DNA from 4 places in the Marinobacter sp. NSM genome. Region 4 is predicted to be linked to each of the others. Evidence: predicted binding sites of a transcription regulator. Region 4 holds the regulator's gene; each other region holds the start of a gene.
The links. The regulator sigma-54, encoded in region 4, starts transcription at its own class of promoters, with help from an activator protein. The targets are predictions, from matches to a motif close to ANTGGCATNNANNTTGCTNT.
Positions count from the first base shown of each region.

Region 1: a site for sigma-54 is predicted at 4,014-4,033, ahead of flgB (flagellar basal body rod protein FlgB). Genes of this name have one in related genera too.
Region 2: a site for sigma-54 is predicted at 2,890-2,909, ahead of ACTZWX_RS05825 (CmpA/NrtA family ABC transporter substrate-binding protein). Genes of this name have one in related genera too.
Region 3: a site for sigma-54 is predicted at 2,279-2,298, ahead of glnA (glutamate--ammonia ligase). Genes of this name have one in related genera too.

Region 1 is NZ_JBQTCK010000001.1:756,554-762,313, reverse strand. It holds gene ACTZWX_RS03590 (ABC transporter ATP-binding protein) at 1-70, shown strand, start outside; gene ACTZWX_RS03585 (ABC transporter permease) at 67-840, shown strand; gene queF (NADPH-dependent 7-cyano-7-deazaguanine reductase QueF) at 859-1,677, shown strand; gene ACTZWX_RS03575 (adenylate/guanylate cyclase domain-containing protein) at 1,678-3,117, opposite strand; gene ACTZWX_RS03570 (nitroreductase family protein) at 3,294-3,869, shown strand; gene flgB (flagellar basal body rod protein FlgB) at 4,104-4,502, shown strand; gene flgC (flagellar basal body rod protein FlgC) at 4,535-4,987, shown strand; gene ACTZWX_RS03555 (flagellar hook assembly protein FlgD) at 5,005-5,682, shown strand; gene ACTZWX_RS03550 (flagellar hook protein FlgE) at 5,711-5,760, shown strand, end outside.
Region 2 is NZ_JBQTCK010000002.1:373,127-378,886, reverse strand. It holds gene ACTZWX_RS05835 (ABC transporter ATP-binding protein) at 1-205, opposite strand, end outside; gene ACTZWX_RS05830 (ABC transporter permease) at 398-1,390, opposite strand; gene ACTZWX_RS05825 (CmpA/NrtA family ABC transporter substrate-binding protein) at 1,402-2,766, opposite strand; gene ACTZWX_RS05820 (hypothetical protein) at 3,103-3,249, shown strand; gene ACTZWX_RS05815 (nitrate reductase) at 3,252-5,760, shown strand, end outside.
Region 3 is NZ_JBQTCK010000007.1:134,079-139,838, forward strand. It holds gene pip (prolyl aminopeptidase) at 1-35, opposite strand, end outside; gene typA (translational GTPase TypA) at 228-2,039, opposite strand; gene glnA (glutamate--ammonia ligase) at 2,431-3,834, shown strand; gene ACTZWX_RS15145 (DUF4124 domain-containing protein) at 4,033-4,557, shown strand; gene glnL (nitrogen regulation protein NR(II)) at 4,798-5,760, shown strand, end outside.
Region 4 is NZ_JBQTCK010000006.1:231,453-237,212, forward strand. It holds gene ACTZWX_RS14420 (KdsC family phosphatase) at 1-258, shown strand, start outside; gene lptC (LPS export ABC transporter periplasmic protein LptC) at 255-854, shown strand; gene lptA (lipopolysaccharide transport periplasmic protein LptA) at 838-1,374, shown strand; gene lptB (LPS export ABC transporter ATP-binding protein) at 1,382-2,107, shown strand; gene ACTZWX_RS14440 (RNA polymerase factor sigma-54) at 2,292-3,827, shown strand; gene hpf (ribosome hibernation promoting factor) at 3,903-4,205, shown strand; gene ptsN (PTS IIA-like nitrogen regulatory protein PtsN) at 4,304-4,771, shown strand; gene rapZ (RNase adapter RapZ) at 4,812-5,696, shown strand; gene ACTZWX_RS14460 (HPr family phosphocarrier protein) at 5,703-5,760, shown strand, end outside.

The DNA.
Region 1 (5,760 bases), on a different contig from region 4:
GGAGTTGTTTGTGCGCATGGTGGAAGACAACGCCCGTGAGACCAACCGGCAGGCGGAGGTGAAGGCGTGACGTTACAGGCACTGTGGACCGCGTTTTACACCATCGTACTCCGGGAGATTCGCCGGTTTACCCGGATATGGCCCCAGACTCTGTTGCCGCCTGCGGTCACCATGACGCTGTATTTTATTATCTTCGGCAACCTGATCGGCTCGCGCATTGGTGAAATGGGCGGGTACGACTATATGCAGTTCATTGTGCCGGGGCTGATCATGATGGCGGTGATCACCAACTCCTACGCCAACGTGGTGTCGTCGTTTTTTTCCATGAAGTTTCAGCGCAGTATTGAGGAGCTTCTGGTGTCGCCGGTTCCCAACTGGACTATCCTGGCCGGTTACGTGGCGGGCGGTATGGCCCGGGGGCTGAGTATTGGCCTGGTGGTTACCTTGCTGTCTCTTGCTTTTACCCGGTTATCGATTCACAGCCTGCCCATGGTGGTAGTGACGGTATTCCTGACATCGGCGTTGTTTTCCCTGGGTGGCTTTATCAATGCGATGCTGGCGACCAAGTTTGATGATATTTCCATTGTGCCCACGTTTGTGCTGACACCGCTGACGTATCTTGGTGGGGTGTTCTACAGCATCGATATGTTGCCGGGGTTCTGGCAAGGCGTGTCGATGGCCAACCCTATACTGTATATGGTGAATGGTTTCCGCTTTGGAATACTGGGTGTTTCGGACGTTAATCCGTTTGTCTCCCTTGGTATGATTCTGGTTTTCATTGTCCTTTTGGCGACCATTGCATTGCGTATGCTTGCCCGGGGCAAGGGTATCCGCCACTGACAGGTTTCAGGAAAAACTATGGCTTTGCACAATGCGCCGCTGGGAAAGGCCAGCGACTATCCGGATCAGTACGATCCGTCTCTGTTGTTCCCGGTTGCCCGTGAGGAAAACCGCCGCCGTATCGGGCTGGAGGATGGCCGCTGGCCGTGGTTTGGTGAGGACCTCTGGCAGGCGTGGGAGATCTCCTGGTTGCGCCCGGGCGGCGTGCCAGCAGTTGCCTGGGGGGAGATCCGCTTTCCGGCGGCGTCGCCGTCGATTATCGAAAGTAAATCCCTGAAGCTCTATCTGAATTCCCTGAACCAGGCGGTGTTCTCATCGGCGGATCAGGTTGCCGAGACCATTACCGCCGACCTGTCCAGCGCCTGTGGCGCCGCCGTGGCTGTGCGGCTGTTCAGTGTCGACGAATCTGCCCCTGCGGAAGGTCGGCCGCAGGGCTATGAGCTGATTGATGACGAGCCGGTAGACGATGTGGTTTACGAATACTCGGCGGATTCACTCAGCGCAGGCGAGGAAGTGGTCAGCGAGCAGCTGTGTTCCCACTTGCTGAAAAGCAATTGCCCGGTCACTGGCCAGCCTGACTGGGCCAGCGTGTTCATTCGTTATACCGGCCCGAAGATAGATCGTGCTGGTTTGCTGCGTTATGTGGTCAGTTTTCGCCAGAAGCAGGATTTCCATGAGCATTGCGTGGAAACCGTGTTTACGGATTTGATGGCCCGTTGCCAGCCAACAGAATTGATGGTTTGTGCCCGTTACACGCGGCGGGGAGGGCTGGATATCAACCCGTGGCGCAGCACCCGTGCAGGGGGTGATGCCGGACCGAGGTTGGTCCGGCAGTAGTTAGTCGGCATCGTCTTCCTGACGCAGCCTGTCGGCTGCGTCTTCAAGGGCAGCGAGTACCTCTCTGCGTTCCCTTTCGGTGATCTTGTCGGAGTCCAGGTACATGGCAAAGCCGCTGTGTTCATGTTCCAGGAAGCTGCGGTTCGGGCCCATATCCCGGCGGAAGTCCACCACTTCGTAAATGGGTACCGGCTTACCGAAGCCCTTCACTGTGATCTCGCCTTTGTCCCGGCACATGATGCGGTCTTTGATCAGAGAGAAGGTCTCGTAGGACACCAGAATCTCGCCAGGTTCTGCGAGGCTTTCCAGCCGGCTGGCCAGGTTCACTTCCTTGCCGATGATGGTGTAGTCCATCCGGTTTTCGGCACCGAAGTTGCCCACCGTGGTGTATCCGGTGCTGATACCCATACGGATCTCAAGCGGGGTTTTGATGCCCTGGCTCCGCCATTTCTGGCGCATGATCTTCATATGCTTGCGCATGTCGATGGCCATGGACACACAAGCAAAGGCGTCTTCCCGTTGGCCACGGCTGGTAGGGTCGCCAAAAAAGATCATGATGGAATCGCCGACGAATTTGTCGATGGTGCCACCGTATCGGAGAGCGACTTCCGACATTTCATTGAAGTAGTGATTGAGCAGTTCGGTCAGGGCTTCGGGTTCCATTTCCTCAGACAGTTCGGTGAAGCCCTTGATGTCGGAGAAGAATACGGCCAGTTTTTTGCGCTGGGTTTCCAGCCGAACGTCACGCTCGCCGGTAAAGATGGATTGCCAGACCTGCGGCGACAGGTATTTGGATAGCTTGTGGGAGAGCGCGATAGACTGTTCACGTTGGTTCTGGATCTGGGTTTTTGCCAACAACAGTGTGCGGGCCTGTTGGTGGGAGTAGTAGGCGGTTACGCAGATATAGACGCCGGTAGAGGCCAGGGCCACAATGCTGGTCAGCAGCGGCGACTGCAGGCTGTCGGCAACGCCGAAGGTGGCTGCAGACGCCGCAAGTGAGGCGAGCATGAGTACGGTGCCGAACAGCCACTGGCGGATACCGCCAACAATCAGACAACTGAACATCAGCATTAACAATATGGACACCGAGGGAATGGCAATCAGGCCGATAAGTCCGATGAAGGTGCCACCAATAACGCAGTCCAGAAACAGCATCTTCTGCCGGATTCGTGGTGAGCGGCGAAGAAACGTACGCCGGGTCAGCAAATGGGCGATGTGCGGCCAGGTAAGTGCGCCGGCCACAAACCATAGTAGCCATTGCTGAAATACGCCCTGGAGGATTCCGGCGACAATAATCGCGGCCGTTGCGGTGTAGGCGATGATTCGGCCGTTATAATCCGGCATGGGCGGAATGGCCACGGTGTGGTCGTGGATGTCCGCGGAAGCGAGTTTACCCGCGCTGTTGGCGACATTGCGCAAATCGGCCTGTGCGCTCATCATGTCAAAACCGAGTCTTCCCGGTGGCAGGAATACAGGGCCCTGCGGTTGCGAAAAGCTTGTTGGTCACTCATTGTATGCCGCCGAACACGTTATCGTTGTTGGTAGTTATTTTTCTATGTGTAGTTACTACTAAAGATTAACAGTATTAAGTGTAACCCACAATTCGGTGAGCCAGTATGACGTCCGTAACCCGTTTCCTGCTTGAGAGAGCATCCGAACCCCGTTTAGAAGAGCCGGCACCGCCCCGCCACATAGTGGATGTGGCATTTCAGTGCGCCGCCAGGGCGCCTGACCATGCCCTGCTAAGGCCATGGCGCTACCTTGTGGTGGAGGGAGAAGCCCGGCACGCCCTGGGCGAACTGTTTGCCAGCGCGTGCCCTGAAACTGCCAGTGAGCAGGAAATCGAGAAAGCCCGGCGCGCGCCTCTTCGAGCGCCAATGGTGATTGTGGGCATTGCAGCGCCACAATCCCACCCGAAAGTGCCCGAGGTTGAACAGTTGATGTCTGCCGCAGTGGGCATGAGCTTCCTGGGGCTTGCCCTGCGGGATGCCGGTTATGGCGCGATGTGGCGTACCGGGGGCGTGGCTTATCATCCCGAGGTTCTTGATGGGTTGGGCCTGGAGCCGGGGGAGTCGGTTGTTGGTTTCCTGTATACCGGAACGGTGTCTGTTGAAAAACCGTCTGTGCCGCGCCCTGAGACCAAGGCTTTTGTAAAGGCATGGCGCGGTCCCGGTCGCCAGGAGGGCTGGTAACCGTCCAGATGTGATCCTGATAGCGGCAATCCGTTTATCCGCCAAGGGAAACGGTTTGCCGCCTTTGCCCGAAACTCCACCCTGTTGCCGCTCACTTTCTGATCATGCTCCTCCGCAAGCCCTGTCGCCCAAGCGCTCCATGAAACTGGCACCACCTTTGCTTTAACTCTTTCAGAACGCAAATCCGGCAAGCCGCCGTTCAAGCGGTGCCGGTGCAGAATTCCGGAGGCAGTCATGGCAATTACATTTGATAGGGCACTGGGTATTCACGAGCACGCACTCCAGGCCAGGGTGCAGCGCGCGGAAGTACTCGCCAATAACCTGGCCAATGCCGATACCCCGGGCTACAAGGCCAGGGATATCGATTTTCGCGCGATGATGCAGAAGGCGCAGGAATCTGTCAGTGGTCTGCAGATGGCGACCACGCATCATGGCCACATGGACACTTCCAGCCCGGGTAGTGACGGTGAACTGCTATACCGCAATCCGCAACAGCCGTCTGTCGACGGCAATACCGTGGATGCCCAGGAAGAGCAGAGTCGCTTCATGCGCAATGCCATGGACTACCAGGCCAGCTTCCAGTTTTTGAGCAGCAAGTTTTCCGGATTGACCAAAGCCCTGAAGGGTGAGTAAGCCGCAGTCATTTACGATTTGAGGAGATTGCCATGTCACTGGGCAACATTTTTGACATCGCCGGTTCCGGCATGACCGCACAATCCCTGCGGCTGAATACTACGGCTTCAAATATTGCGAACGCCGAGACTGCCAGTTCCAGCACAGAGAATGCTTACCGGGCACGCAAACCGGTCTTTGCCGCCATTCAGCAGGCCATGCTGAATCCGGACCAGCAGCAGAGTTTCGGCACCAGCCTGAACGAAGGTCCCGGTGCCGGTGTGCGGGTTGAGGGGATTCTCGAAAGCGATGCAGAGTTGCAGATGCGCTACGAGCCTAACCACCCTGCTGCCAATGAAGACGGTTACGTGTTCTACCCGAACGTGAATGTCGTTGAGGAAATGGCAGACATGATGTCTTCCTCCCGCAGTTTCCAGATGAACGTGGACGTCATGAACACTGCCAAGTCCATGATGCAACGAATCCTGACGCTGGGTCAGCAGTAAATAGTGAGGAGTGAGTCATGAGTGCAGTGAATTCGGCTTCGGCCTCAGACGTACTGAGCCAGTATCGGATCAATCAGGACGACAAGGCCCGGGGCGGCAGCGAGCTTGGCAAAGACGCTTTCATGGAATTAATGCTCGCCCAGCTTAAAAACCAGAACCCGTTAGAGCCCCAGGACAACGGCGATTTTATCTCCCAGTTGGCGCAGTTCAGCTCCCTGGAAGAAATGCAGAACCTGTCGGGCACCGTTGAGGATGTGGCCGGACAGTTCCGTTCCAGTCAGGCGCTGCAGGCCTCTGCAATGGTTGGCAAGACCGTTCTTGCGCCTTCCAGTGTGGGCATTCTGGGTAATGATGGCGAGATTACCGGAACCATCGAAGTGCCAGCGTCTACCGGTGGGCTGCGGTTGTCGGTGATGAACCAGAGCGGTGAGCTGGTGCGCCAGATTGATATGGGCAGCAGCCAGGCCGGTGTGGTGTCGTTCCGTTGGGATGGCGAGGACGGCAACGGCAATCCTTTGCCGCCTGGACCGTACCAGATTGTCGCGCAGGGATCTTATCCGTCCGGCCCTGAACAACTCGGTACCATGGTTAGCGCCAATGTGGACAGTGTGTCCCTGGGCAAGGGCGGTTCCATTACTCTCAATCTTGCCGGTATGGGTTCCATTGCCCTGTCCGATGTAAAACAAATTAACTGATCCGGTGTCAGACCAGGAGGTATAAGTCATGGCATTTAATACAGGTTTGAGCGGCCTTCGGGCGGCCTCGGTTGATCT
Region 2 (5,760 bases), on a different contig from region 4:
CCAGCACACAGCCACCCTTGGAGGCCTGCAGCAAGCCGGCGACGATATTAAGCACGGTCGATTTACCACAGCCGGAGTGGCCGATCAGTGAAACGAACTCCCCTTTCTGGATCTTCAGGTTCACATTGTCCAGGGCAACGAACGGCCCTTTCGGCGTATCAAACGCCATTTCAACGCCAGTTAACTCTAAATGTGATTTAGCCATAACAGAATCCCCTAAACAGGTCAGACGAGCGCCGGGTGGGTAGTGCCTCCCGGGACCCTCAAAAACATGGATGTTTTTGCGGAGCGTACAGGGACGTATTCACCGTGTGTCCCGGGAGGCACTACCCACCCGGTGCGGCATGCTCCGCCGTCAGAGATTTCAGGGTTAAACGCGGCAATGGGTGAGTGTTGGCTACTCATTCCAGGCCACCTTCTTCTGAATCAACAGCATCACCCGATCCAGCAAAAACCCGATAAACCCGATGGCCAGCACCGCCACCATGATCCGGCTCAACGACTGACTGCTGCCATTCTGAAACTCATCCCACACAAACTTCCCAAGCCCGGGACTCTGCGCCAGCATCTCCGCCGCAATCAGCACCATCCAGGCAATACCCAAAGACACCCTCAACCCGGTAAAAATCATCGGTACCGACGACGGCAGCACCACCTTGCGAACGTGGGTCCAGAACGACAGCTTCAGCACCTTCGACACATTCAGCAGGTCCGGATTCACCGCCGCCACCCCAACGCTGGTATTGAGAAGCGTCGGCCACAAACTGCATAGGGTGACCGTGATCATCGACGTCAGAAACGACTTCTGGAACATCGGTTCATCGCTGACGTACGTGGCTGACACCACCATGGTCACCAGTGGCAGCCAGGCTAGGGGCGACACCGGCTTGAAGATCTGGATCAGCGGATTGACCGCCGCCTGAAAATACCGGTTAAGACCGAACACAATTCCCAGGGGCACCGCAATCAGCGTGGCCAGGGCAAATCCAGACAACACCGTGACCAGGCTGGTACCGATCTGGTCGATAAAAGTGGGTGCGCCGGGATAAGACCGGATCCGCACCTCCGCCTCCGGGTTGTCAGCCAGAATCCTGGCATTACGCTGCTCCTGCATGGCGATGAACTGGCTGGCGCGTTCCCGCTGGTTGGCGTGCTCTTGCCAGAGTTGCCCCGCCTGCTCCCAGACCTGAGCCGGCCCCGGAAAGGCGCCAAGGGACGTCTGCACCTGGGGAGCTGCCAGATGCCAGAATCCCAGAAACACCAGAATTCCGATCAAGGGCAGCAAACTCTGTTTGCCGGCCGCCAACAATTCATTCGGGCTCAGCCGGGCGAGCAGGTTGCGGCTCCTGGTCGCCATCGACTGACCAATCCTTATGCTTAATGTGCTCATGTTGTGCCCCCTTACGGTGTCTCGGTGCCTTTCAGCCCGATATCAAAGCGGTCTATGTAAGCGTTCGGCTCGCGAGGTGTGAAAGGCACACCGTCAATCAGCTCGCCCTGGTAGGGGCGTTCAAAGTTCTCGGCGTCAAAGTCCGGGAAGTCACTGGCATTCATCACGCCATCATCGATCAGTGACTGTGCGGCCTGAGCATACAGATCACCCCGGTATACCCTGGCTGCGGTCTGCATGTACCAGTCATCCGGCTTGGCGTCCGGAATCTGGCCCCACCGGCGCATCTGGGTCAGGTACCAAATGGCATCCGAGGGATAGGGGTAGGTGGCGTGATAGCGGAAGAACACGTTGAAGTCCGGAACCTCCCGCACATCCCCTTTCTCGTATTCGAACGTGCCGGTCATAGAGTTGGCGATCACGTCTTTGTCTGCGCCCACGTAGCTGGAGCGTGAAAGCAGCTCTACCGCTTCCTGGCGATTTGCGTTGTCGTTTTCATCCAGCCAGTAAGCCGCGCGGATCAGTGCCCGTAACAACCGAAGGTGGGTATTGGGATGCTTCTCTGCCCAGGTCTCGGTCACACCAAAGACTTTCTCAGGGTTGTTTGGCCAGATCTCATAATCAGTGATGACCGGCACCCCGATGCCCTTGAATACCGCCTGCTGGTTCCAGGGTTCGCCCACGCAGTAGCCCTGAATGGTGCCGGCTTCCATGGTCGCCGGCATTTGCGGCGGCGGGGTAACGGACAGATGAACATCGGCCTGCAAGGTGCCACTGGTATCACCCCGTTGTGGGGCGTAGAAGCCGGGATTCAGGCCACCGGCCGCCAGCCAGTAGCGGAGTTCGTAGTTATGGGTGGACACCGGGAACACCATGCCCATCCGGAACCGCTCGCCTTTGCTCAGGGATTGCTCCACCGCCGGTTTCAGTGCGCTCGCGGAGATCGGGTGGGCGGGTTTGTCGCCATCCATTTCCAGGTGGGGCTTCATGGTGTCCCACACCGCGTTGGACACGGTAATCGCGTTGCCGTTGAGGTCCATGCTGAAGGCGGTAATGATGTTGGCCTGAGTGCCATAGCCAATGGATGCGCCCAGAGGCTGGCCGGCCAGCATGTGGGCACCGTCCAGCTCGCCGGTGATCACCCGGTCCAGCAGCACTTTCCAGTTGGCCTGCGCCTCCAGTTCCACGAACAGGCCTTCGTCCAGGAAGTAGCCTTGCTCCCAGGCAACCGCCAGGGGCGCCATATCGGTGAGTTTGATGAAGCCCAGCTTCAGGTCTGGTTTCTCGGCTGGCCCGATGCTCGCCTGGGCCAGTGTGCTCAGCCCGATCAGCGCGGCTGTGAGCAAGCCTCTGAGTTGATGACGGCGTGTGTTCATGCTGTTACCTCTCTGTGTCTCTCTTTTCTGGCGCGCAAAAAAAACGCCCACCCTCCGTTTCCGGAGAGCAGGCGCCAATGCCTTAGAATGAGAGATGTGATGTCTTGATGGTTCGCTGTTACCTCAGCATAAGCCGTGCCATTTTTTAATATTCATAGTTTTCAAAGGTTTGATGTCCATCTCCGTGTTTGGCGAGGGAAACGACAGTAAAGCCCGGTCTGTTTTTGGTGCAACCTGAGCGATTTCGCACCAATGTGAAACCTCAAGTCAGGGGATATCCCGGCCTTGCCTGAGCTGATGACCTGCTGAACAAGGCCATAGCCCGGGTGTTGCCACATGGCCGGCCTGGTAAATGCTGGTTTGGCAATCTCTGGCCCCGTTATTGCTTTCCATAAAACAGACAATTTTGGCAAAGAAGCCCGCCCCGGCTCTGGAAACAGACCCCGGATGGCGGGCTTTTTTATGGGTAAAGCAGAGGATTGATCATGAAAAACCGCCGAACCACTCCTGAAAGTACCGCTACCACTTGCCCTTATTGCGGTGTGGGCTGTGGCATTCTGGCGAAACCTGACGCCGCTCAGGGCGATGTAGGGCACCCGGCCAATAATGGTCGCCTTTGCGTCAAGGGTTCTGCGTTGCATGAGACCGTGACCGGACACGACCGGTTGCTGGCCCCTCGTGTGGCAGGGCATAACGTTGAGTGGTCGGAAGCTATTGACCGGGTAGCGGAGGCCATCCGTGTTTCGGTCAGAGATCATGGCCCGGAGTCTGTGGCTTTTTACCTGTCTGGCCAACTGCTCACCGAGGACTATTACATCGCCAACAAGCTGGCCAAGGGCTTTATTGGCACCCCGCACGTGGATACCAATTCCCGGTTGTGCATGTCGTCCGCGGTGGCAGCCCACAAGAGGGCGTTTGGTGAGGACTGCGTGCCCGGCTGTTATGAGGACCTCGAACTGGCGGACTTACTGGTGCTGGCGGGCAGTAATGCCGCCTGGACGCATCCGGTGCTTTATCAGCGGATAAAAGCGTCCCACCGGTCCGGGCGCAAAGTGGTGGCCATTGACCCAAGGCAAACCGCAACCACAGAGATGGCTGACCTGCACCTGCAACTGCGGCCGGGAACCGACACCCTGCTGTTCAATGGCTTACTGGTTTGGCTGAATGACCACGGAGCCCTGGCCACACAGTACATGGAACAGCATTGCAACGGTTTCGAGGAAACCCTGAGCGTGGCCCGCGCCTGCGCTCCTTCGATACTGGCGGTCGCCCGTGGCTGTGACCTTCGGGCTGTGGACGTGGAACGCTTCTATCGGTGGTTCGCCGAAACCGATCGGACAGTCACCGCCTTTTCCCAGGGTATCAATCAGTCGGTGGCTGGCACCGACAAGGCCAACGCCATTATCAACTGCCACCTGGCCACGGGGCGTGTTGGCCGGCCCGGCGCCGGTCCGTTTTCACTCACCGGTCAACCTAATGCCATGGGTGGGCGGGAAGTGGGCGGTCTGGCCAATACCCTGGCGGCCCACATGGACTACGACACGCCCGGCGCGGTCCAACGGGTTGCCGACTTCTGGCACAGTGAGAAATTGGCAGCGGGACCGGGCTATAAGGCGGTGGATCTGTTTGAAGCCGTTCATCGGGGCGACATCCGGGTGCTCTGGGTGATGGGCACCAATCCTGCCGTCAGCCTGCCCGACAGCGCCCGGGTCCGGGAGGCCCTGGCGCGATGCGAGACCCTTATAGTCTCAGATTGCGTGGCCCAGACCGATACCACGGCGTATGCCGATATCCTGCTGCCTGCCGCCGGGTGGGGCGAGAAGGACGGCACCGTGACCAACTCGGAACGGTGCATTTCACGCCAGCGTCGATTTTTGCCCGTGCCAGAGGGTGTCCGGCCGGATTGGCGAATCATCCGGGATGTCGCCCAGGCGCTCGGTTATGGTCACGCCTTTGATTACCAGGAACCTGCGGAGATTTTCAGGGAACATGCGGCACTGTCCGGTTATGGTAACGGCGGTGAGCGAGTGTTTGATATTTCCGCCCTGGCCAAGCTGAGCCCCGCGGAATATGACCGGCTCCAACCCGTGCAGTGGCCGCTTACCGGGGGCAATCCCGGCTCCTGGCTGCAGACCCGACGGCTGTTCTCCGATGGTCGTTTCCCCACGCCCGATGGCCGCGCCCGCCTGGTACCGGTTTCGAACCTGCCGCCCGGACAGCAGCCCGATGCCCGGTATCCCCTGATCGTGAATACCGGCCGTATCCGGGACCAATGGCACACCATGACGCGCACGGCAAGGGCGCCCAGACTGTTTGCCCATCGCAGTGAGCCTTTTATCGAGGTGCACCCGAAGGACATCGCCACCTTTGGCTTAATGGAAGGCGCACTGGCTACCCTGACAGGGCCAACCCGAAAGGGATTTACCGGCCGGGTCCGGGCCAGCGCCGCACAGAGACCCGGAGAGGTATTCGTTCCAATTCACTGGAACCGGCAGTTTGCATCCTCAGCCTTGGCCTCCAACCTGATCGCCCCCATCGTCGACCCGATTTCGGGGCAGCCGGAAGCCAAATTTGGCGTAGCCACCCTTCGGCCACTCATCACCCGATGGCAAGCCCGGCTGATGCTGCCCGCGGCCGGGGGCACCACATTGGACGCTATGTCACTGGACTACTGGAGCCACCAGGCGCTGCCTCATAGCCGGTCCTGGTGGCTGGCCGGTCGACGGTCCATGGACTGGCGTGAATGGGCCCAGCAGGTGTTCGCCAGGGAACCGGAGCTGGTTATGCAAGATGTTGCCCGGCGTCGTTTTCGTGCGATCTGGCTCACTGGCAACCGGTTGGATGGCGTATTGCTTGTGGAGCCCTGTGTGCAATCCATGCCGGACCTCGGCTGGTTGGATGATTGTTTTGGCTCCGATAACCTAACGCCGGAGCAGCGCCGATCCTTGTTGGCTGCAGGCTCGATTGATGCAGAACCGACCGGACCGCTGGTCT
Region 3 (5,760 bases), on a different contig from region 4:
GCGTAAGGCTGGATTTCGGGATACAGGCTCAGCATGACGAACTCCGTTTCAGGGATAACGGTAGTCTAGCTGAGATTAGCGAAGGGAATCACGGTAACGCTTGAGGAAACACGAAAAACCAAAACAAAGAATATCAGCCACGGACAACGCGGACGTTCACGGACGAATGAGCAGTTCTTTCCTTAAAGTGTCCGTGTGCGTCCGTGTTGTCCGTGGCATAAAGTCTTTTACTTCTTACCGGCGCGCTTACGCTCGTTCTCGGTCAGCAGTTTCTTGCGCAGACGGATCGACTTGGGCGTTACCTCTACCAGTTCGTCGTCATCAATGAACTCCAGCGCCTGCTCCAGGGTGAACTTGATGGGCGGTACCAGGCCGATCACTTCGTCTTTACCAGAGGCACGCATGTTGTCCAGCTTCTTGCCCTTGGTGGGGTTAACCACCAGGTCGTTGTCACGGCTGTGAATACCACACAGCTGGCCTTCATAGATCTCTTGGCCCGGGTCGAGGAACAGCTTGCCACGGCTCTGCAGGGTTTCCAGCGAGTAGGTCAGCGCTGTGCCCGTGGCCATGGAGACAATCACACCATTCTGGCGGCTGGTTACGTCACCCAGTTTGATCGGGCCGTAGTGGCTGAAGGTGGACGTCAGTATGCCAGTACCAGAGGTCATGGTCAGGAAGGTGTTCCGGAAACCAATCAGGCCACGGGCGGGAATGGTGTATTCCAGGCGGATACGACCCTTGCCATCCGGGATCATGTTGGTCATGTCGCCCTTGCGCAGTCCCATCTGTTCCATAATGGAACCCTGGTGCTGCTCTTCAATGTCAATGATCACGTTTTCGTACGGCTCCTGCTTGACGCCGTCGATCTCCTTGATTACGACCTCCGGGCGGCCCACGGCCAGCTCGAAGTTCTCACGGCGCATGTTCTCGATCAATACGGACAAGTGCAGCTCACCCCGGCCGGAGACCTTGAACTTGTCAGCAGAGTCACCTTCTTCTACCCGCAGCGCCACGTTGTGCAGCAGTTCTTTTTCCAGACGTTCCTTGATGTTACGGCTGGTCACGTACTTGCCTTCTTTACCGGCAAACGGTGAATCGTTGACCTGGAAGGTCATGGATACCGTGGGTTCGTCAACGGTCAGCGCCGGCAGGGCCTCAACATTGGCGGGATCGCATAAGGTATCAGAGATGTACAGCTGATCCAGACCACTCACGCACACAATGTCGCCAGCCTGGGCCTCTTCCACTTCCACGCGCTGCAGGCCGGAGTGGCCCATGATCTTCAGGATACGGCCATTACGCTTCTTGCCATCGGCACCAACAGCCACCACCGGAGTGTTGGTTCTGACCTTGCCACGCATAATGCGGCCGATACCGATCACGCCCAGGAAGCTGTTGTAGTCCAACTGGGAGATCTGCATCTGGAATGGGCCGTCCAGGTCTACGGAGGGCGCGGGCACGTGGTCGACAATCGCCTGGAATACGGCGTCCATGTTGTCGTCCAGGTTTTCGTGCTCCATGCCGGCAATGCCGTTCAGGGCGCTGGCGTAAACAATCGGGAAGTCCAACTGCTCGTCAGTGGCGCCCAGGTTATCAAACAGATCAAACACCTGGTCCACCACCCAATCCGGGCGCGCACCCGGGCGGTCAATCTTGTTCACTACCACAATCGGGCGCAGGCCAGCGGCAAACGCCTTCTGGGTTACAAAACGGGTTTGCGGCATGGGGCCGTCAATGGAATCCACCACCAACAGCACGCTGTCTACCATGCTCATGACTCGCTCAACTTCGCCACCAAAATCCGCGTGCCCCGGGGTGTCCACGATGTTGATGTCGTAGTCTTTCCATTTCAGCGCGGTATTCTTCGCCAGAATGGTGATGCCACGCTCTTTTTCCTGGTCGTTGGAGTCCATAACGCGCTCGTTTTCGAGCTCTTTACGGTCCAAAGTTCCAGACTGGCGCAACAATTGGTCAACCAGGGTGGTTTTACCGTGGTCAACGTGGGCAATAATGGCAACGTTTCTAAGCTTATCAATCACAACGGGTATCCTGCAGAATTTAGCGGCGAGCAGTATATAGAAAAGTCCATGTCGATAATATGAAGAATAGTGCCTAATATGTAACCAATCGACTAATGCACCGTTATCAGGCAGGATAATAATCAATGCACCAATAAAGTGCACACGTTCAGTGCAACCAATGCCTGTAAGCTGCACTCCGGTGCGCCAGAATCGCCCCAAAGCCTTGCCGCTGCGCTGTTCTGGCGCAAAAACGAAAAACTGGCAAGCCCCTTGCTTATCGTTGAGCAGCCGTAATTGAAAGGTAAGAGCCAACAGCTTCTGTTAAGCTGCCCTGACCTGAAAAAGATCGGGCTTTAGCCCGCTGAACGATCCGGCACAACGAACACGACATCACTACGGAGCATGCACAATGTCCAAGACGATTGATTTGATCAAAGAACACGAAGTGAAATGGATTGACCTGCGCTTCACCGACAGCCGCGGTAAAGAGCAGCACGTTACCCTGCCCGCCACCGAGGTGGATGAGGATTTCTTTGCAGATGGCAAAATGTTTGATGGCTCCTCCATTGCTGGCTGGAAAGGCATCAACGAATCCGACATGATCCTGATGCCGGACGACGAGACCGCCGTACTGGATCCGTTCACCGAAGAAACCACTGTCAACATCACCTGCAACATTGTAGAGCCGTCTACCATGCAGGGTTATGAGCGCGACCCCCGCTCTGTTGCCCGTCGTGCCGAAGAGTACCTGAAGTCCACCGGCATCGCCGATGGCGCACTTTTTGGCCCGGAGCCCGAGTTCTTCGTGTTCGATTCCGTTAAATGGAACGTGGACATGCAAGGCGCGTCTTACCACATCCATTCTGAAGAAGCTGCCTGGGTTTCTGGCGAAGACTTCGATCGCAACAACATCGGCCACCGCCCAGGCGTGAAAGGCGGCTATTTCCCGGTTCCACCGGTCGACAGTCTGCACGACCTGCGTGGCGCCATGTGTGCAGCTATGGAATCCATGGGCCTGGACATCGAAGTGCACCACCACGAAGTGGGTACCGCCGGCCAGTGTGAAATTGGCGTTGGCGCCAACACTCTGACCCGCAAGGCTGACGAAGTTCAGATCCTGAAGTACTGCGTGCACAATGTGGCCCACGCCTACGGCAAAACCGCCACATTCATGCCCAAGCCGGTTGTGGGTGACAATGGTTCCGGCATGCACGTACACATGTCCCTGAGCAAAGACGGCAAAAACCTGTTCGCTGGCGACAGCTATGCTGGTCTGAGCGAGGCCGCTCTTTACTACATTGGCGGTGTGATCAAGCACGCCAAGGCCATTAACGCCTTCACTAACAGCTCTACCAACTCCTACAAGCGTCTGGTTCCGGGCTTTGAAGCTCCGGTTATGCTGGCTTACTCTGCCCGTAACCGCTCTGCCTCTATCCGTATTCCGTACGTCAATAGCCCGAAAGCGCGTCGTATCGAGGTTCGCTTCCCTGACCCGTCTGCCAACCCGTACCTGGCATTCGCCGCTCTTATGATGGCCGGTCTGGACGGTATCCAGAACAAGATCCACCCTGGCGATGCCATGGATAAGGATCTGTATGATCTGCCGAAGGAAGAAGCCCTCAACATTCCGAAAGTTGCAGAGACTCTGTCTGAAGCCCTGGACTGCCTGGAAGCAGACCACGAGTTCCTGACCCGTGGCGGCGTGTTCACCGAAGACATGATCGCAGGCTACATTGACCTGAAACGCGGTGAAGTTGAGAAGCTGAACATGACCACTCATCCGGTTGAGTTCCAGCTTTACTACTCCTGCTAATGCAATGCACCAATAAGGTGCATTGCATCTAGGCTTGAAAGCCCCGCCCCGTGCGGGGCTTTTTTGTGCCGTTTTTCTCAAATCCCACCAAACACCCCGCGCCCTTAACGATATGTAACCAAGGGATCGCCCTCCGGCGTTGAAATGCCCGCATCCGCCGCCGATAATCGAGACAGTTCACTACCGCAGGTTATTGTCATGAAAGCACCTCTCACGCTCGCAACCGGCTTGTTACTGCTGGCCACCGCATCCGCCCATGCAGAGGTTTACCGCCATGTGGATGCCCAGGGCAATGTAACCTTCTCGGACGAGCCCATGCAGGGTGGGGAAGAAATCGAGGTTAAACCGGTAACCACCATCACACTGCCAAAGCCTGACGCGGTGCGTGAGACCGAACAGCTGCTTGAGGAAGTGGAGCGCGAAGGTGCAGCCTATGAGAGCCTTTCCCTCGTCTCCCCTGAGAACGACCAAGCCTTCCACAGTGGCAACGGCGACGTCACCTTTGAAGTGCGTAGCACCCCCAGCCTGCGGCGCGGTCATCGATATGAGGTTACCCTGGACGGCCAACCAGTTGGCCAAAGCACTTCAGGCTCCATTACTGTCCGTAACGTTGACCGAGGCACGCACCAAGCGGGCGTTCACATTGTTGATCGCGACGGCATACAGGTGAAAAGCGGCCAGCCAATCACCTTTACCATTCACCGACCTTCGCGCCTGAACTGATATATACGCACTACTTTAGTGCAACCGCACCACGATAAAGCCATACTTTGGGCAGCGAAGGGGCAAAACCCCGGCTGCCTGTAGCGACAAGCTCCCCATCTGCACCAACCTACAGCACCCGGATGCCCTCCGGGCCCTGCTGTGCCCGGACTTAGACCATCGTCTTATCTCAGCAGGCAAAACTGGTTCGTTTTTTGCAAAATCGGTGTAACCATTATGAGTTTAAAACGGAAACCAAGCATGTCGTTCCAACCATCCATCTCGCTGGGAAGCGGTTATAAGAGCATTCTGGACAGCCTGACCACGGCCGTTCTGGTGTTGGGAAACGACCTGACCATCCGTTACCTGAACCCCGCCGCCGAAAGTCTGTTTGAAACCAGCATGACCCGTAGCCAGGGCCTGCCCCTGAAAGACGTTCTGCTTGATTCTGAGGACGCTCTGAAAACCTTGTATGCGGCAGCAGGCAATGGCCAATCCTACACCCGGCGAGAAGCGGAGTTCGCTTTACTGAGCGGCTCAAGGCTGACGGTGGACTATTCGGTGACACCCATCAGCCTTGAACCCATGGAGCTGTTGATCGAGATCCAGCCCCGGGACCGGCTGATGCGCATCAGCCGCGAGGAAGACATTATCTCCCAACAGGAGACCACCCGGATCCTGGTTCGCGGCATGGCCCACGAAATCAAGAACCCATTGGGCGGCATTCGAGGCGCGGCTCAACTGCTTGACCGGGAGCTGAACGACGAAGACCAGCGCGAATACACCCGGGTAATCATCGACGAGGCAGACCGCCTGCGTAGCCTGGTCGATCGTATGCTCGGCCCCAACAAGGCGTTGAAGATTGCCCCCACCAATATCCACGAGGTGCTGGAACGGGTTCGTACTCTGGTTGAGGCAGAGAGCAAAGGCCGGGTCCGCCTGAAACGGGATTACGACCCCAGCATCCCCGAGTTCCCGGGCGACAAGGAACAACTGATCCAGGCATTCCTGAACATCGCCCGCAATGCTATGGAAGCCGCCTTCGAGAACGAAAGCGGCACGCCTTCCGATGTACCGCCGACCATCACTTTCCGCACCCGTGCGCTTCGCCAGTTCACCATCGGCCACCGTCGTCACCGGTTGGTGTGCCGAGCCGACATCATTGATAACGGCCCGGGTATTCCGGCGGATCTTCTACAGAACATCTTTTATCCCATGATCAGT
Region 4 (5,760 bases):
GAACTGGTTGCAGGCATGGATATCGCTCCGGACCAGATTGCCTATATGGGCGATGATCTGCCTGATCTGCCCGCCCTGACATTCGCCGGCCTGGGTATCAGCGTGCCCAACGGCTACTGGCTGGTGCGTCAGCAAGCCGACTATTGCACCCAGGCCCTGGGGGGGCACGGCGCCGTGCGTGAAGCATGTGACCTGATACTCTGGGCGCAAAACCGGCTGGACGCTACTCTGGCCCCCTATCTGGGTAAGCCGTCATGATCCCGGGGGCCCTGTCGGACATCGTTCGCAAACCCTGGGTTCGAACCCTGGCGCTGGCAGCCACGGTTCTCGCGACCGTCTTCCTGATGTGGCAGAACGAGGAAGGTGACAGTGTGCGGGGCGATGCCGCAGAACTCAGGGGCCCGTCGGAACCCGACAGTTTTATAATCGAGGGCCGCTATACAACCTGGGACGAACACGGCAACCTTAAGATGTCGATATCCAGCCCCCGAATTGAGCAGTTTGAAGACACCAACTACGCCACCATGAATGCTCCAAGGGCCAGGATTTTCAGCGAACAGGCCACCCCACCATGGATAATCGAAGCGGATGAAGGTAGCCTCCGCCAAGACGATGATCAGGTGACCTTGACGGGCAATGTCGTCGTACTCCGGCAAACCGGCGACTCTGAAGCCACCCTGAAAACCGACTCACTGACCATGGATAACCGCCAGGGCACGGTATACACCGATCAACCGGTCACCATTACCGAACCGTTCGGCGTTACCCAGGCCAATGGCATGAAAGCCTGGATAAACGAACGCATACTGGAACTCAACTCCCGGGTGGAAGGGCAATATGAAACCATCAGGTAAGCGCACACACCGACTGCCGGTCATACTGGCCGCACTGATGCTGGCCAGCCCGGCAACCGCGTTTGATCTGGATTCCGACACCCCCATCAAGGTCAGCGCTGATTCCGCCCGCCTGGACGATACCGAAGGGACCGCCATCTACACCGGCGACGTTGAACTGGTTCAGGGGGCCACCCAGCTGAACGCAGAACGGGTGGTACTGTATCGAAGCCCCGAAGGTCTCAGCCGGATTGAGGCAAGCGGCGAACCCGCCCGATATCGCCAGCCGGCACGGGAAGGTGAAGCCATGACAGACGCCCGGGCGCGGACCATCACCTGGTCAGCGGCGGAAAACCGGCTGACGTTCGAGCGCCAGGCAGTGATTGAACAGGGCAACAATGTGTTCCGTGGCGACGTCATCCAATACGACACCGTTCGCAGGGTGGTCACTGCAGAAGGCGGCACGCCTTCGGAAGAGAGCTCTGGCCGGGTGGAAATGGTGATTCAGCCTCGCGGCTCCAGCAACCCCACAGACGAATAGGTTACTGATGGCAGTTCTCAGGGCCAGCAACCTGGCAAAAAGCTACAAACAGAAAAAAGTGGTTCTGGATGTGTCTCTGGAAATCCGGTCCGGAGAAATCGTCGGCCTGCTCGGCCCTAACGGCGCTGGGAAAACTACCTGTTTTTACATGATTGTCGGGCTTGTACCTTCCGACCGCGGCCGAATCACCATTGACAGCCAGGACATCACACCCCTGCCCATGCACGGCCGGGCACGCAAAGGCATCGGCTACCTGCCCCAGGAAGCCTCGGTATTCCGCAAACTGACCGTGCGCGACAACATCATGGCCATTCTGGAAACCCGAAAAGACATGAAACGGCCTGAGCGGGAAGCCAAACTTGAGGAACTGCTCGAGGAATTTCACATCACCCATATCCGGGACAGCCTGGGTATGGCGCTGTCCGGTGGTGAACGGCGGCGCGTCGAAATCGCCAGGGCGCTGGCCATGGAACCTGCGTTTATTCTGCTGGATGAGCCCTTCGCCGGGGTAGACCCGATTTCAGTCAGTGACATCAAGCACATCATTCGGCATTTGCGGGACAAGGGCATTGGCGTACTGATCACCGATCACAACGTGCGGGAAACCCTCGATATTTGTGAAAACGCCTACATTGTCTCCGGCGGCCATATCATCGCCTCCGGCAATGCGGAAGCCATCCTGGCCAATCAGCAGGTCAAGGAAGTCTACCTGGGTGATGAGTTCCACCTGTAAGCGGAAGAAAACCCCTCGACGACCGAGGTCTGATTGTTTTGATGATCTGTAGCAAGTAAACTCGGCAAAGAACTTGCTTATACTGGTAACAGTGAGCGGCAAGTAACCAGCGTATAACAATTTTTTTTGCCTGACAGCAGGCAACGTCACTACCGGGACACCCTTGATTTATGGATCTTGAGCCATGGTTATGAAAGCCTCATTACAGCTTAAGATGGGCCAGAGTCTGACCATGACGCCCCAGCTGCAACAGGCCATTCGCCTGCTTCAGCTTTCCACCCTCGACCTCCAGCAGGAAATCCAGCAGGCACTGGAATCCAACCCCATGCTGGAAACTTCCGAGGATGACGATCAGTCTGACACCCCCGATACGGATGCCGATACCCAGGACGAACATAAAGACCGGGATTCCGACCACGATGAACCAGCCACCGAGGCTGCCTCTGACTGGGATGAAAACGAAAATGGCCCGGACTGGGCCTCCGAAAACGACATCCCGGATAACATCCCCGACGACCTGCCCGTAGACACCGCCTGGGACGATATCTACCAGTCTGCACCGGCGCCAGCCAGCAAAGGGGATGATGAGAACGAGTCGGATTTCGAAACCCGCAATTCACCGGCCGAGACCCTCCAGGACCACCTGGAATGGCAGCTCAACCTCACCCCCATGAGCGAGCGTGACCAGGCAATCGCCCACGCCCTGATGGACGCTGTGGACGAGCGCGGTTACCTGACCTCACCGATTGAGGAAATCCATTCCGGCCTGCAGGACGAAACCGAAGAAGACCCCCTTGAGCTGGACGAGGTAGAAGCGGTCCTGCACCGGCTACAACACTTCGACCCGCCGGGCGTGTTCGCCCGGGACCTGCAGGAATGCCTGCTGATTCAGCTCAACCAGTTGCCGCCAGATACCCCCTGGCTTCGACAGGCCCGCCTGGTGGTTACCCAGTTCCTGCATCTGCTGGGCAACCGGGATTACGCGCAACTGCTGCGCCGCAGCAGACTCAAAGAAGATCAGTTGCGCGAGGTTCTGGCCCTGATTACCAGCCTCAACCCCCGCCCGGGTGACGTGGTCGACCGAGCGGAGCCGGATTACGTGATACCAGATGTCATCGTCCGAAAACACGAAGGCCGGTGGCGTGTTGAGCTCAACCCGGAGATCGCCCCGAGAATTCGGGTCAACGCCAGCTATGCATCGCTGATCCGTCGCGCCGATAGCAGTGCTGATAACACCTACCTGCGGGATCAATTGCAGGAGGCCAAGTGGTTCATTAAAAGCCTGCAAAGCCGCAATGAAACGCTACTGAAAGTCGCCACCCGGATTGTTGAGCACCAACAGGGTTTCCTGGACCAGGGGGAGGAAGCGATGAAGCCGCTGATCCTCTCGGATATCGCCCAGGCCGTAGAAATGCACGAATCCACCATTTCACGGGTCACCACGCAAAAGTATATGCACACACCCCGCGGCATTTTCGAGCTGAAGTACTTTTTCTCCAGCCACGTCAGTACCGCTGAGGGCGGAGAATGTTCCTCCACTGCTATTCGTGCGATGATCAAGAAACTGATTTCAGAAGAAACTCCAAAAAAGCCGTTGAGCGATAGCAAGATTGCAGCCATGCTTGGAGAACAGGGCATCAATGTGGCCCGGCGCACCGTTGCCAAATACCGGGAGGCCATGCACATCCCTCCTTCAAACGAGCGCAAACGACTGGTTTAATGTTTTTTCCGGTGCACGAAGCACCGGACACGCAGCCCGGTGGCAACACCGGCATGATGACAACAGGAGACGCCTATGCAACTCAACATTTCAGGCCATCACGTAGAACTGACCCCTGCATTGAAGGATTACGTCAACACCAAGTTCGAGAAGCTGGAGCGTCACTTTGACCACATCAGTAACTGTCAGGTGACGCTGGAAGTTGAGAAGGTACGTCAGATGGCTGAAGCCACCCTGCATGTCATCGGTGGCGATATCCATGCAAAGGCAGAGAGTGAGGATATGTACGCCGCAATTGATTTGCTGGTGGACAAGCTGGACCGCCAGATCCTCAAGCACAAAGAAAAGAACGTAGACAGGATGCACGGCAACGGCTGAGCGCACTCATAGCACCACCGTACCGGGTGTTTCAATGATACGAGCTGCGGCGGGGCATACCGGCCGCAGCCTTTTTTTTACGGAATCACAGTCGATCCATGAGCGATACATCCCTGACCATCGACAACATTCTGGCTCCCGAACTGACGCTGTGCCGGGTGCCGGCCTCCAGTAAGAAGCGGGTACTGGAAACCATCGCAGAGCATATTCATCATCAGGATGAAATCCTCAGCGACACCGAGATTTTCAGCAATCTGGTTTCTCGCGAGCGGCTTGGCAGCACCGGTATCGGCCAGGGTATTGCCATACCCCATTGCCGGCTGGAGGGGCTGGACCGTGTGATCGGCGTGCTGATGACACTGGAAGAGAGCATCGACTTCGATGCTATCGACAATCAGCCGGTCGACCTGGTGTTTGCCTTGATCGTGCCCAAAGAAGCCACCAGTGAACATCTGGAGCTGCTAAGCCAGTTGGCCGAGAAATTCAACGACAACGGGTTCTGTGAACAGCTTCGCCAGTGCCAGGATGCAGCCTCCCTTTACCAGCGCATGACGGCGGCATCCTGATAAGCAGTAGCACCAACAGTAGCAGGCAGGAGCGTCCATCATGAAACTGATCATCGTCAGTGGCCGATCCGGGTCGGGTAAGAGTACTGCGTTGCATGTGCTCGAAGATCTGGGTTTTTATTGCATTGATAACCTTCCCATCGGACTGCTGTTCCCGCTGACCCGGGAAGCGGCGCAACAGGAAACGCCGGGGCGACTCCGGAAAATGGCCGTCAGCATCGATGCCCGCAACCTGTCTGCCGAACTGGCCAACTTCGAACAAATCTATCGCCAGCTTCGCGATGCGGGAGTCGTTGTCGAGATTATCTTTCTGGATGCCGATGAACAATCTCTGCTGCAGCGGTTCCACGCTACACGCCGAAAGCACCCGCTGAGCGACGACCGCACCTCCCTCCGAGAAGCCATCACCAACGAAAAGGCACTGTTGGAACCGCTGTCAAAACTGGCAGACCTTTACATCAACACCACCGGCATGTCGATGTATGAACTGCGCGACATGGTCAAACAGCGAGTGGTCGGTCGCAAGGATCAGGAGCTTGCTCTGCTGTTCCAGTCATTCGGTTTCAAGCATGGCGTACCGGTCGATTCCGATTACGTTTTCGATGTGCGCTGCCTGCCCAATCCATACTGGGACACTAGCCTGCGCAAATACGTCGGTACCGATCAGCCGGTTATCGAATTTCTCGAGCGGGAACCTCTCACCGGGCAAATGGTGGACGACCTGATCCGCTTCCTGGATACCTGGCTGCCCTCGTTTGCCGACAGCAACCGCAGCTACATGACCATTTCTATTGGCTGTACCGGTGGCCAACATCGTTCCGTCTATGTCTGCGAGCAACTGGGCCAGCACTTCCGCACCCGATACAACAACGTACAGGTTCGTCATACTGAACTTCCCCATCTCCAGGCCCGAGGGGAGATCTGATCGAACATGATCTGCCGCCCCGTCACCATCATCAATAAACTGGGCTTGCATGCCCGCGCCACCG